Cohnella abietis: one gene and its partner. The protein of the gene in region 1 interacts with the protein of each later gene in a pairwise test. Links are inferred from orthologs where the notes say so. Each region holds a gene or a part of one and is shown on either strand. Other genes may lie near its edges.

The links. The genes of interacting proteins can lie anywhere in the genome.
Region 2: the proteins of topA (region 1) and KCTCHS21_RS07450 interact in binary tests that used the Escherichia coli proteins (3 or more experiments, as listed by UniProt). The link is inferred for Cohnella abietis from one-to-one orthologs.

Annotation. Positions count from the first base shown.
Region 1 is NZ_AP019400.1:4,296,498-4,305,045, forward strand. The notes cover bases 2,500-5,498. They hold topA (type I DNA topoisomerase), read right to left. Parts: upstream 5,048-5,498; coding sequence 2,951-5,047; downstream 2,500-2,950. Other genes in these bases: trmFO (FADH(2)-oxidizing methylenetetrahydrofolate--tRNA-(uracil(54)-C(5))-methyltransferase TrmFO), read right to left, coding at 2,500-2,920; dprA (DNA-processing protein DprA), read right to left, coding at 5,107-5,498. Outside these bases: ATP-dependent protease ATPase subunit HslU, read right to left, coding at 1-933; ATP-dependent protease subunit HslV, read right to left, coding at 960-1,505; more of trmFO, read right to left, coding at 1,589-2,499; more of dprA, read right to left, coding at 5,499-6,279; sucD (succinate--CoA ligase subunit alpha), read right to left, coding at 6,433-7,359; sucC (ADP-forming succinate--CoA ligase subunit beta), read right to left, coding at 7,391-8,548. UniProt on the Escherichia coli protein: Releases the supercoiling and torsional tension of DNA, which is introduced during the DNA replication and transcription, by transiently cleaving and rejoining one strand of the DNA duplex.
Region 2 is NZ_AP019400.1:1,820,886-1,826,839, reverse strand. Bases 2,858-5,802 are described here. They hold KCTCHS21_RS07450 (YigZ family protein), read right to left. Parts: upstream 4,674-5,802; coding sequence 4,041-4,673; downstream 2,858-4,040. Other genes in these bases: KCTCHS21_RS07440 (VanZ family protein), read right to left, coding at 5,621-5,802; KCTCHS21_RS31465 (hypothetical protein), read right to left, coding at 4,812-5,618; KCTCHS21_RS07455 (secondary thiamine-phosphate synthase enzyme YjbQ), read left to right, coding at 3,629-4,030; cysT (sulfate ABC transporter permease subunit CysT), read right to left, coding at 2,858-3,371. In the rest of the region: KCTCHS21_RS07475 (sulfate ABC transporter substrate-binding protein), read right to left, coding at 1-661; KCTCHS21_RS07470 (sulfate/molybdate ABC transporter ATP-binding protein), read right to left, coding at 705-1,769; KCTCHS21_RS07465 (sulfate ABC transporter permease subunit), read right to left, coding at 1,771-2,568; more of cysT, read right to left, coding at 2,565-2,857; more of KCTCHS21_RS07440, read right to left, coding at 5,803-5,954.

The sequences.
Region 1 (8,548 bases):
GGTCATGACAGTCGATCCCTCTACGATAGGTAGAATATCCCTCTGTACCCCTTCACGAGAGACGTCAGGCCCCTGTCCGCGTCCCTGGCTAGCAATCTTATCTATCTCATCAATAAAGATGATTCCCGATTGCTCAGCCCTTCTAACAGATTCGGAAATAACATCATCCATATCAATCAGCTTATTAGCTTCCTCGACGATCAATACTTTGCGCGCCTCCTTGACGGTAAGACGACGCTTTTTACGACGTTTCGGTAGAAACTGACCTAGCATTTCCTGCATATTGCCCATCTGCTCTTGTCCAGGGCCTCCGAGCATATCCATCATGTTCGGCGAGTTGTCTTCAACCTCAATCTCTATCGTTTCATTTTCCAAGCTACCGGCATCCAACTTAGCTTTGGTTTCTCGTCTTTTGTCCTGAAGACTAGGATCAACTGGCTCTGGCTCATCGCTTGGGGTAGTCATGCCGCCAAACAACATTTCTAAAGGGTTTTTCTGTGATTTCGGTTTGGATGGAGATGGGACCAGTAAAACAGCAAGTCGCTCATTGGCAGCTTTCTCAGCTTTGTCCTTAACCTTCTCTGTCCGCTCCTCCTTCACCATGCGTATAGCTGTTTCAACCAAATCCCTAACCATGGATTCAACATCTCTGCCTACGTAACCGACTTCAGTAAATTTCGTCGCCTCTATTTTAATAAATGGAGCATGAACCAGCTTAGCCAGCCTACGTGCGATTTCCGTCTTACCGACACCAGTTGGTCCAATCATCAAAATATTTTTAGGCACAACTTCATCACGTATTTCTTCTGGCAAGCGGTTGCGACGGTAACGATTACGTAAAGCAACAGCTACTGAACGCTTAGCTGGTTTTTGACCTACAATATATTTATCTAGCTCAGCCACGATTTGGCGGGGAGTCAGCGTATCGTTCATGGGATTCTCTCCTTTTGCAATCTTGATCATCCGATTTCCTCAACGACCAAGTTGTTATTAGTAAATACACAAATTTCGGAGGCAGTTTCCAGAGCAGCACGAGCGATTTCTTTAGCATCCATATTAGGCGCATAACGCTTTAAGGCACGCGCTGCCGCTAAAGCGAAGCTTCCGCCTGAGCCGATAGCAAGAATGCCATCATCAGGCTCGATGACCTCTCCGTTACCAGACAACAGTAGCATACCTGTTGCATCCACAACGATCATCATCGCTTCCAAACGACGTAATACACGATCAGAGCGCCAATCCTTCGCTAGCTCAACTGCAGCACGCTGCAGATTGCCATGATGCTCCTCAAGCTTACCTTCAAACTTCTCAAACAATGTAATAGCATCCGCAACAGAGCCTGCGAAGCCAGCAATGACTTGCCCACGATAAAGCCTACGTACTTTTTTAGCGGTATTCTTCATGACCATGCTATTACCGAATGTTACCTGACCATCACCCGCGATAGCACCTTTTCCATTATGGCGGACCGCGCAGATCGTCGTAGCGTGAAAGCTCATATCCATGGACTAAACCCCCTAGTGTAATTAGTTGTATAAAGCCGCAAAAGCAGCAACCTGTAGGTCAGGTGCTGCCGCTGCTTCATGGACTACAACTCGGAATTTTGCTTCATCTCCAAGCTTAGGGCATCGATGCCTTCCAGTGCCCTTGCAGCAATAGCTTCGTTTTTCTCTTTCTTGCTCCGAACCCGGTGCCCAAGGGGCGGGAAGAGGCCAAAATTTGCGTTCATCGGTTGAAAATGCTTAAAGTCCGCCGTTGTAATGTACTGCGCCATGCTCCCAAGAGTTGTATGTGCAGGTAAAGTTAACGGCTCCAGACCTTTTGCCAATCTTCCGGCATTTAAGCCCGAGATAAGACCTGAAGCAGCAGATTCAACATATCCCTCAACACCCGTCATTTGACCTGCGAAGAAGAGCTTCTCTCTGCCTCTGAATTGATAGGTCGGGTGCAACAGCTTAGGAGAATTAATGAATGTATTCCGATGCATAACTCCGAAGCGCACGAACTCCGCATTCTCGAGCCCAGGAATTAATGAAAATACTCGTTTCTGCTCCCCCCACTTGAGATGGGTTTGGAAGCCAACAAGATTATAAAGCGTACCCGCCGCATTATCCTGACGAAGCTGTATAACCGCATGTGATTGAATGCCTGTGCGCGGATCGACTAATCCTACCGGCTTCAGAGGACCGAACAGCAGTGTTTGTTTCCCTCGCTTAGCCATGACTTCAATCGGCATGCAGCCTTCAAAGTACATTTCCTTCTCGAAGTCTTTCACTTCTGCCGTTTCCGCTGTAATTAGGGCTTCATAGAAACGATCATATTCCTCTTCTGTCATGGGACAATTCAAGTATGCTGCTTCCCCTTTATCATACCGAGAAGCCAAGAATACCCTATCCAGATCGATAGAATCCTTCTCAACAATTGGTGCCGCTGCGTCAAAGAAATAAAAGTATTCCTCTCCCATCAGCTCTTTAATGCTATTAGAGAGCTCAGGGGAAGTTAATGGCCCCGTAGCAATTACGACAATGCCGTCTTTAGGAATGTCCGTGACCTCGTCATTAATGACCGTAATTAATGGATGCTCCCGAAGCCGCTTCGTGACTTCTCCGGAAAATCCATCACGATCAACAGCAAGTGCTCCTCCAGCAGGAACAGCATGTAGATCGGCACAAGACAATATTAACGAGTCGAGTCTTCTCATTTCTTCCTTTAGAACACCTACCGCATTGGCTAGACCATTTGCTCTAAGGCTGTTACTACACACTAGCTCCGCAAACCCATCCGTATGGTGGGCTGGCGTTCGCTTAACTGGTCGCATTTCGTATAAAGTGACGGGTACTCCTTGCTTGGCGATCTGCCAGGCAGCTTCGCTACCTGCAAGACCTGCGCCGATAACCGTCACGGATTGTAATTCACTCAAAGCAGAAACCTCCTTACCTTTCTTTACGCATCATTCCGCCGCTTCTTCGACATCCTCGACGTTCTCCGAGTGGGTGCATGCTGTACAGTGATATTGTATTTCGCCTTTAACCTTTTTCTCGATCATCATCCCGCCACAGCTAGGACATGGCTTAGCAACTGGCTTATCCCAGGATACATAGTCACAGCCAGGATAGAGATTACAGCCGTAGAACATACGTCCCTTCTTACTCCGTCGCTCGACAATTTGTCCTTCGGCGCATTTCGGGCAATGAACTCCCGTATCTTTAACGATGGGTTTCGTATTCCGGCAATTCGGAAAGCCGGAGCATGCGAGAAACTTACCGAAGCGACCCATTTTGTATACCATAGGACTTTCGCATTTGTCGCAAACCTCATCGGATGGTTCATCCTTGATTTCAATTTCCTTCATCTCTTCCTCGGCGAAATTCAATCTCACCTCGAACGATTTATAGAAATCTCCAATGACATTAACCCAATTCTGCGTTCCTTCCTCTACATGGTCTAAATCACCTTCCATGTTAGCGGTGAACTCGGCATCCAGAATTTCTGGAAAGAACTCCTCCATTAGCTGGATAACAAGCTCTCCAAGCTCGGTAGGAATAAACTTCTTCTCTTCCATCGCGACGTAATTTCTTTTCTGGATCGTTTCCAGCGTCGGTGCGTACGTGCTTGGACGACCAATACCAAGCTCCTCTAAGGTTTTAACCAGTCTCGCTTCGGTAAACCGTGGTGGCGGCTGTGTAAAATGCTGCTTGGGATCGATTTGATTGGACTTAACGTCATCACCCGCAGTGAGCGCAGGCAGTAGCTTATCCTCGTCCGTCGTACCATCATCATTACCTTCAACATATACCTTCATGAATCCAGCAAACTTTAATTTGGAGCCATTCGCACGGAACACTACCGGTCCGTTTCCTAAATCTACAGTCATCGTATCAAGCACTGCAGATGACATCTGGCTAGCTACAAAACGCTCCCAGACTAGCTTATACAAACGAAACTGATCCTTAGAAGTAAAAGCTTTGACAGAATCCGGGTCGCGAAGAATGGAAGTAGGACGAATCGCTTCATGCGCATCCTGTGCATTGGCGTTTTTCTTCGTATACACACGTGGTGTATCCGGCATAAACTTGTCTCCGTATTTACCTACAATATATTCTCGTGCTTCTTCCTGAGCTATTGGAGATATTCTTGGTGAATCTGTACGCATGTAGGTAATCAAACCAACCGTGCCCTCTTTGCCCAGATCGACCCCTTCATATAGCTGTTGGGCGATCTGCATCGTTTTCGATGCACGGAAATTAAGCTTGCGGGCAGCTTCCTGCTGAAGAGAGCTCGTAATGAAGGGAGGCGAAGGATTACGCAAGCGTTCCTTTTCCTTCACTTCACCAACGACAAAATCTTCACTAGCCATTAGAGCTAGAACGGCTTTAACATCTTCTTCGCTCGTAAGCTCCTTCTTCACTCCATTAAGGGAATGAAATTTGGCCTCGAATGTCGCCTTCTCTTTGATAAGATGCGCCGTAATGCTCCAATATTCTTCAGGGATGAAAGCGCTTATCTCATTTTCTCGATCATAAATCAGCTTTACAGCAACCGATTGCACACGACCAGCGCTCAAGCCTTTCTTAACCTTTTTCCACAGCAATGGACTTATCTTGTACCCAACGAGTCGATCAAGCACCCGTCTCGCTTGCTGCGCGTTTACTAAATCCATATCGATAGGACGAGGGCTCTTGAATGCATCCTTAACTGCTTGCTTCGTTATTTCATTAAATACGACACGACAAGCATCCTTCTCGTCTATTTCTAGATAGTGTGCCAAGTGCCAGGCGATTGCTTCGCCTTCCCTGTCGGGGTCAGCCGCGAGATACACTTTCTTAACTTTTTTACTTGCATCCCTTAATTCCTTAAGGATACTCCCCTTACCTCGAATAGTAATATATTTGGGCTCAAAATCATTGTCTACCTCCACGCCTATTTGGCTTTTTGGTAAATCACGAATATGGCCCATGGACGCTTTGACGATAAATTTGCTTCCTAAATATTTACCAATCGTCTTGGCTTTTGCTGGTGATTCTACGATAACGAGTGAATCCGCCACGTCCATTCCTCCTCTCCTACGGTCGACAAGTCCTCATGCCTATGTGCTTATGTCTCCATTTAAAGGACATTATATACAGAACCGGGTTGTTGATGAATCCGTCTTTTTAATAGTAAAGATAGCAGAACAGAGTGTAAATGTCCAAATGTCATCCCGGATTGTATCGTCAGCTCGTCCAAAGAGCAGGGGTTATCGAGTAAAAAATCATATATTTTCGCCTCATCAGGAGTTAATGGAGTAGGAATTAAACGAGGCTCAACAGAGCCTTCTTCTTTAATAAGAGCAGTAGAAGCTTCAGGCAGCCGATAGACGTAGGATTGAAAAATATCGGTCTCATCCAATACCGGAATCGCTCCTTTTCTGAAATACTCAAGTGCGCCAATGCTTCGGGGTGAAGTTATCTGTCCCGGCACAATAAAGACATCCCGATTGTACCCGAGCGCTAAATCTGCTGTAATGAGAGCCCCGCTTCTCTGCGCTGCCTCCGCAACAATTACGCCATAAGATAATCCAGCGATAATCCGATTACGAAGAGGAAATAAGCCAGGTCGAAGCGTAGTATCAGGCGGGCTCTCCGATAAAATCAAGCCTTTAGCGGCCAGTTCGTGATATAACGCTTTATTTTCAGGTGGATAGCATACATCTACGCCTCCTGCTAGCACCGCAATCGTCCCGTATGGCGCCCGTAAAGCACCGGAATGCGCAGCCGTATCAATTCCCTTCGCTAATCCGCTAACGACCGTCATACGCTTTGCACAGCCTGCAGCAATGTCTTCTGTTACCTTGCGCCCGTATCCAGTTGCTAATCGGGTGCCCACAATTGCAATTGCCGGATTATGAACGAGCTCCCAATTCCCTTTATAATAAAGCACCCAAGGCGGATCTGCGATTTGAACGAGTAATTCAGGATATTGTTCATCCAAATAGGTAACAACCTGCATCCCGCGCTCTTCATGCCTACGCTCCATCCGAATGATTGCTTCTGGGCGCAGGTTGGCGACTATTGCAGCAGCTTGTTTTTGGTTAAGTCCCATATCCCTCCAGTCACCTGCCAAAAAATCCGAAACATGCTTTAAGGAGCCCTGCCCTTTCATAGCGCCGTACATCAATATAGTGGCGATCGAAATTCGACCTACCCCTTCAGTCTCATGTAGTCCAATTAACACTTCCCTGGTAATACCTGTTAACAGCGCTTCTGACCTCGTCACGATCTTAACCTTGTCCTCGGACATCTAATGGATTCGCCCTTTCTCGTTTCTGTATATTTGAAAACAAAAAAGCCTCCCACACCCTCAACAGAGGGGGCGGAAGGCTGCTTGCCTTACCGATTCACAAAGATAACCATTCAACTATCTTCATAAATGTATATATGGATTACATCCGTATTAGGATTTACATTTTTCTAGCAGGCCTTTTTCCTCAAGCACGGCAACAAGCGTCGCGCCCATGTCGGATGGCGTAGGAGCAACGCGGATACCGCACGCTTCAAGCACAGAAATTTTCTCAGCAGCTGTACCTTTGCCTCCGGAAATAATTGCACCGGCATGTCCCATACGTTTGCCTTCAGGAGCAGTAGCGCCACCGATAAAACCAACGACTGGCTTAGTCATGTTCGCTTTAACCCATTCAGCTGCTTCTTCTTCAGCTGTACCACCGATTTCGCCTATCATGATTACCGCATAAGTATCCGGATCTTCATTGAAGAGCTTAAGAATATCGATGAACTCTGAACCTTTAACCGGGTCGCCACCGATTCCTACAGCAGACGATTGACCGATTCCGTTGGAAGTCAATTGATGAACCGCTTCGTATGTCAATGTCCCGGAACGGGAAACGACACCTACGTGGCCCTTTTGGTGAATATAACCCGGCATGATACCGATTTTAATTTCACCAGGTGTAATAACGCCTGGACAGTTAGGTCCGATTAGACGGGTTTTCTTGCCTTCCATGAAGCGCGTAACCTTAACCATATCAAGAACCGGAATGCCCTCTGTAATACAGATGACAAGCTCAAGCTCGGCATCTACCGCTTCCATGATCGCATCAGCTGCGAACGGAGGTGCGACATAGATTACCGACGCAGTAGCGCCTGTTGCATTGACAGCTTCAAGTACCGTGTTAAATACCGGCAAAGAAACGGTTGTGCCATTTTCCAAGTTGAAGTCTACATTCGTACCGCCTTTGCCCGGCGTAACGCCGCCGACCATTTGCGTACCATAGTCCAATGCACCCTTGGCGTGGAAATTTCCCGTTGCGCCCGTGATGCCTTGGGTGATCACCTTGGTGTTTTTATCGATCAAAATACTCATGATTATACACTCCCCGGTAGGTTCTCCCTAGTCAATTCACAAGCGATACGATTTTTTTCGCACCGTCGGACATCGAATCAGCAGCCACGATGTTAAGGCCAGATCCATTCAAAATCTCTTTACCTAAAGCAACATTCGTGCCTTCGAGACGAACGACCAATGGACGGTCAAGTCCCAAATCACGAGCCGCAGCTACAACACCCTCAGCGATAATATCGCACTTCATGATGCCGCCGAAAATATTAACAAATATCCCTTTGACGTTAGGATCTGAAAGGATAATTTTAAATGCTTCGGTTACTTTTTCCTTCGTAGCACCGCCGCCAACATCTAAGAAGTTAGCCGGGGATCCTCCGAAATATTTAATAATGTCCATCGTCGCCATAGCTAATCCAGCTCCATTAACCATGCAGCCAATGTTGCCGTCTAGGGCGATGTATGACAAATCGAATTTGGACGCTTGAATTTCTTTAGCATCTTCTTCATCAAGGTCACGAAGCTCAACGATATCCTTGTGACGGAACAATGCATTGGAATCAAAGTTCAGCTTGGCATCAAGTGCCATAACATCACCGGATCCAGTAACGACGAGTGGATTGATTTCTGCGATGGAGCAATCCTTCTCTTCGAACGCTTTGTACAATGCCAGCATGAACTTAACTGCTTTATTAACCAGTTCGCCAGGAATTTTAATGTCATAAGCCAATTGACGAGCTTGGAACATTTGCAATCCTACAGCTGGATCGACAATAACCTTAATAATTTTTTCAGGGGAATGTGCGGCTACTTCCTCGATGTCCATGCCGCCTTCTTCTGAACCCATCATTACAACGCGACCTGTACCACGGTCTACAACTACGCCGATGTAATATTCTTTCTTAATGTCGCAGCCTTCTTCAATAAGAAGACGCTTAACTTCCTTACCTTCAGGTCCAGTTTGGTGTGTAACCAATACTTTACCTAGCAATTCCTTCGCGAACTCCGCTACGTCATCAACGCTCTTAGCGATTTTGACGCCGCCCGCTTTTCCCCGTCCACCTGCGTGAATTTGGGCTTTAACGACCGTTACCGAGCTTCCGAGTTCTTTCGCGACGCTTACGGCTTCTTCGACGGTAAACGCCACTTTGCCGCGAGGCACGTTAACGCCATACTGCCTCAAGACTTCCTTGCCTTGATACTCATGAATATT
Region 2 (5,954 bases), 2.5 Mb from region 1 along the record:
TGGACTCGATGTTACGGTGAACATCCTCAAGGAACTTTTTCGCAGCAGCTGGATCTTTAGCTCCCGTAGCCTTCTCCGATTTTTTCAAACCGGCACCATATATCGCATTGATATCCCATTGCGCTCCACCAGATGTCTTGGGGTTCGGATAGAGCACCTTTACTCCCGGCTTGGTAATATCCTCGAAATCTTTAATTCCTAGAGGATTTCCTACCCTTGTACCAAGAACGACAATGGAACGGGTAACCATTCCTTTGTAGGTGTCATCCTTCCAATTCTTTCCGACCATATTGGCTTTAACGAGCTTTGCCATATCCCCTTCGAGAGCTAGCAATGTAACATCAGCCTCGAAGCCTCCAATGATAGAACGGGCCTGTGTGCCTGATGCCTCATAGGATTCTTGAAAGCTTACCGTCTGCCCTGTTCGGGATTTCCAATCTGCTTTAAATGCGGGCAATATATCCTGCAGCGCATCCTTAGCAACCGAGTAGGCGCCTAGCACCAATGTTACGTCTCCATGAGCAATTGTGCCTTCAGGCTCTGACTGTGACTGATTACTAGCACCACAGCCAGTCAACATTAGGATGATTGCTAACATTATAAGTAAACCGGATAACCCGGTCTTGCGCGTAAATGAATGCTTCCGGTTTCCCGTATTCATTACCTACCTCCTGCGGTACCTTCGAAGGCTCCCGCCCAACCCGTTAAATATGAACCGGCATCGGATCTTCCTTAAGCTTATTTTCCATTACCCAGCTATCATTATCATTGAACAAGTACGCGCGATGGATCAGCACCTGTACCTCATCACCCGGATGGAGAATTTCCTTCTCCAGCGACCGATAGGTAACAAGACGTGTAGGACCAATCTCAACTTCCACTAACCATTCGCTACCACGGAAATGCACATGGCGAACGCGACCCTCTTCCGTTGCGGATATCAGATTGAAATCTCCTGCCTTGCCAACCTCTACATATTCTGGACGAATAAGTGCTTTCGTTCCCGGCCAATCAGAAGCAGTGCCGAATCCACGCAAGGAGGATACATCCTCAACAATAGTTGATTCTCCGATAAAACCAGCGACGAACGGTGACTGCGGATTTTTATATATTTCCCACGGGGTGCCTTTTTGCTCTAAGCGCCCCTTGTTTATTATCATAATTTGGTCGGCTACCTCAATGGCTTCGTCTTGGTCATGCGTTACGAAGATAGAAGTAATGCCGAGACGATCGATCATATCACGAAGCCACGAACGCAGCTCATGACGAATCTTCGCATCGATAGCGGCGAAGGGCTCATCAAGTAAAAGCAGCTGTGGTTCAGGAGCTAAAGCCCTAGCGAACGCAACTCTTTGGCGCTGTCCACCGGATAGCTGATGCGGGAAACGCTTTTCGAAGCCAGACAATCCTGTCAACTCGACCAGTTCAGCTACACGCGCTTTAATCTTCACCTTTGACCACTTCTTGACCTCTAGACCGAATGCGATATTATCCTCTACAGTCATGTGCTTAAATAGCGCATAGTTCTGAAATACGAATCCAATGCCTCTCTCTTGGGGAGGAAGATCGTTAACACGTTTGCCATGAAAAACGATATCGCCCTCGTCAACGGATTCCAATCCTGCAAGCATGCGAAGAATGGAGGTTTTACCGCCGCCGCTTGGACCGAGCAAGCCGATTAATTGACCCTTCTCGATCTGGAAATTTACATCCTTAACCGCTTGGAACTCGCCGAATTTCTTATTCAAACCGCTAACTTCAATATGCATCTTAATGCACTCCCCTTCTCGATTTGGCCCATTCCATGAGCAACAGCAAAGTGACTGAACCCGCTGCCAGCACTAAAGCAATTGAATTCGCAGCAGTGAGATTAAAATTTTCGACATCCTGATAAACGAGAGTTGTTGCTGTCTGAGTCTTAAAGAGAATGTTCCCGGATACAACAAGCACTGCACCGAATTCACCTAATGCACGAGCTACTGTAAGAACAACTCCGTAAACGACGCTCCATTGAATGGAAGGCCAAGTCACTCGCCAGAAGGTCGTCCAAGCGCTGGCACCCAATGTCGATGCCGCTTCCTCCTGGGCACTTCCAATCTCCTGCAGAACAGGCATGACTTCACGGACGACTAACGGGAAGGTCACGAACAAAGTCGCAATAATCATCCCCGGCAAAGCATAAACGATGTCAATTCCTGCCTTGTTGAATAAAGCACCTAGTGCTGTCTCTGGTCCTAGCAGGAGCACAATCATAAGTCCACCTATAACTGGGGATACGGCAAAGGGCAAGTCTACTATACTATTTAATAATTGCTTTATCCGTCTTCCTAGCCATGTTGCTCTTACTAGATAAAGGGATAGCATGACTCCGAACATCGTATTAATTACAGTAACAATGACAACAATTAATCCCGTCATGTATAGCGCGTGTAGTGTTTCTGGTCGGGATAGCCCCGTCGTAAACCCACTCCAGCCTTCGTTCATTGCGCCCATAGCAATTCGTATAATCGGTATAATAAGAAATATTCCGAATATAGCAACCGTTAATCCGATCCAAAGACGTCTCATCCGTTTTTCCTCCGCATCTGCACGTAATTAACCGTCCATAGAATGATGAAGGAAAAGGTTAGAAGCAAGACACTGACCGCGGTTGCTCCGATGGCATTGTCACTCTCAATTTCTCCAAAAATGTACACGGAGGCAATCAAGGTTTTGCCCGGAATATTACCCGCTACGAGGACGACAGCACCGAATTCTGCTAAAGCTCTTGAGAAAGCAAGCATTGCACCGCTTAAGATTCCAGGAAGCATGTTCGGCAGAATAACCTTAAAGAAGGTCGCAGCCTTCGTTGCTCCAAGGGTATAAGCCGCTTCTTCCTCCGAAGCATCCATCTCCTCTAACAGAGGCTGAACGGCTCGGATGACAAATGGAAATGTCACAAACACCATTGCGATAATAATTGCGGGTTGATGAAATAAAATGGTGAAGCCTAGCTTCTCAGCCCACTCCCCCACAAAGCTGTGAGGACCAAGCAGCAGCAAAATCATTAAGCCTGCCACCGCAGTCGGAAGCGCAAACGGTAAATCTACAAGACTGTTCAGCAAACGCCGTCCCGGAAAACGGTAACGGATTAACACCCATGCTGACATCGTTCCAATCAGCACATTCACAATAGTTGAGATAATTGCCAGCTTGATCGTTAGCAGTACGGCTTTCCAGGCTAATGGCTCCGTTACATTGTTAACGAAAGACGACCATCCCTCGGACATGGATTTCCCATAAATACCGAGAATAGGAAATACAATCAAGATCATAAAATAAAGCATGACAGCGCTGCGAAATCCCCAGCCCCACCATCTACCCTGCACCATGGAACTCACGTTGACGTGTACCTCCTGAAGCTTCGAGAGCTGTATATAAAATAATTCCTATTAAATTAGTTGGTATTGCTACTTTACCAGAAAACGGATTATCCCGTCAATGAAAAAACTGCAGTACATCCGCCTTTTTATTAAAAAATCTAATGTAATCTATTCATTAGCCTTATGGGCTGTGATATGAGTTCGATGTTGAACAGTTATGAAGGTATAATTAAATTAGCAATTGCTTATGAGAGGAAGGGTTGTCCATGCTATTACGAGAATCTCTGCGCACATCCAAGCGTGACGAAATGATTGATATTACTAGGAAGGTCATGTCTCTCGTAGCTAAGCACGGCATGCAGGAGGGGTTCGTTATTGTATATAGTCCTCACACGACAGCAGGTATTACGATTAATGAAAATGCTGATCCGGACGTCAAATTAGACGTACTCATGCGACTAGATGAAGTGTACCCTTGGAATCATCCCAAATATAGACACGCAGAGGGAAATACGGCTTCCCATCTTAAAGCGATTACAACCGGCACCTCGCAAACCATTATAGTAACCGGCGGAAAATTGCTATTGGGACGTTGGCAAGGGATTTACTTCTGTGAGTTCGACGGACCTCGGAATCGTGAATACCTGCTTAAATTTGTTGAGGGTTGAGGTTAACGGGTTATTCGCCTTCGATAAAATAGGTTTCCTCGCCGATCTCTAATACTGCCTGGCCTTGTGTCACATCGGTAATCCAATCCTGAAAGCGTTCCGCCTCTTCTGCTTCGGGCAGGCATTGTACTCGTACACGATCGGTAAAAAGAACCTCACCGACTCGGAAGCCTCTTTCTCGCAGCACATTTTCAAGCTTACCGTACCAGGTATAATCTACATCGACTATAACCTCACGATGCAGCACTTTTACAATTGGTTGTGCAGCATCAATACCAGCAACCGCACCATCCGTATATGCCCGAACTAAACCACCAGCACCTAGCATAATGCCGCCAAAATAACGGGTTACTACGACGACTACATTTTTCATGCCGCGATGCTTGATGACTTCAAGAATAGGTTTCCCTGCTGTTCCGCTAGGCTCGCCGTCATCCAGCGCTTTCTGGAATTGATCCCGCTCTCCGATTAAGTAAGCTGAGCAGTTGTGTGTGGCATTCCAATATTTCTTCTTTAATTCCTCTATGAAAGCAACCGCTTCTTCTTCGGTCTCAACAGGCTTAGCGTGACCGATGAAACGGGATTTCTTAATTACGATTTCTTCACTGCCATATTCTCTTACTGTTGTATAACGTGGTAGCATTTGCACTCTTCCTTCCTAACTTACATGAGGTACCTCAATAGATTCTAACATATGCAAAGAGGGTCGTCCTAAAGTAAAATCTACTTTAAGTCGACCCTCTTGCGTATCGATGAGGAATTTCCCTCATCTCATTGGCCATTATTTTGCAAGTTGTTTCAATAGAGTTTGCCCGAATAGAATATCATTCTGGTACTGAGCTTGATACTGCCGGATAATATCCAAGCTGTGTCCGCCCTTAATGAGCTTGGCGATGGTGTCATTAATGATATCCGTGTAAGTCGTTTCCTTATCCGCAAAAGCAGCCGATCCCTCTTTGTACAAGAGCGATTTCTCATGCGTAGTCTTGAGCTGCTTGAATCGCAGCGCAATGCTAGTTAACTCATGCTGAGCATTGATTTGGAGGGAGATCAGCTTATTCGTTGCTTCCGTCGTGATCTTATTGTACTCCTCCTTACTCGGCGTACCGTTACCATTGCCATTTCCGTTGTTACCATTACCGTTCCCATTGTTGCCATTACCGTTACCGTTGTTGCCATTGTTACCATTGCCGTTATTACCATTACCGTTGTTGCCATTGTTACCATTGCCGTTATTACCATTACCGTTGTTGCCATTGTTACCATTGCCGTTACCGTTGTTACCATTACCGTTGTTACCGTTGTTACCATTGCCGTTGCCATTATTACCGTTTCCGTTGTTACCATTACCGTTGTTGCCATTGCCGTTGCCGTTGTTACCGTTCCCCGGCTTGTTTTTCTTCGCCCAGTCTTCAATAGCTGGAAGCACCTTGGTATTCAACCAGCTTACAACAGCTTGTATTGATGCCTTGCTGTTTGCTGTAGCCTTTTCCTTCGCGCTTGCAGCAGATGCCTGTCCAGGCTGAAAGCCCGTGAAGACTGCGGCCGCGAATACTGAAGCGGCCAATATCCCGCACCATTTCTTCATTGTCATCCTTCCTTTCCACGTGGTTGCTCTTTGTTTTCCCGACGTCCCTTCCGATTCACCCACCATCGTTTCGTTCCTGTTGCAATCAACAAGCCCCCGGTAGCACCTACTAAGTCGATAATGACATCCTGTATCGCTGGGGTACGCATTCCCGATGCGGATTGCAGTCTCTCATCTAAGATGCTCACGAGTAACGTAAACCCAACTACTGCTGACGGAACAGCCCATCCTTTTACCCGTAATGCGGGAATAGCCATAAAGGCATAAGCTGCTGCTGCTGCCAAAACCATATAGACGCCAAGATGGGAACCTTTGCGAAACAAAAACTCAACGAAT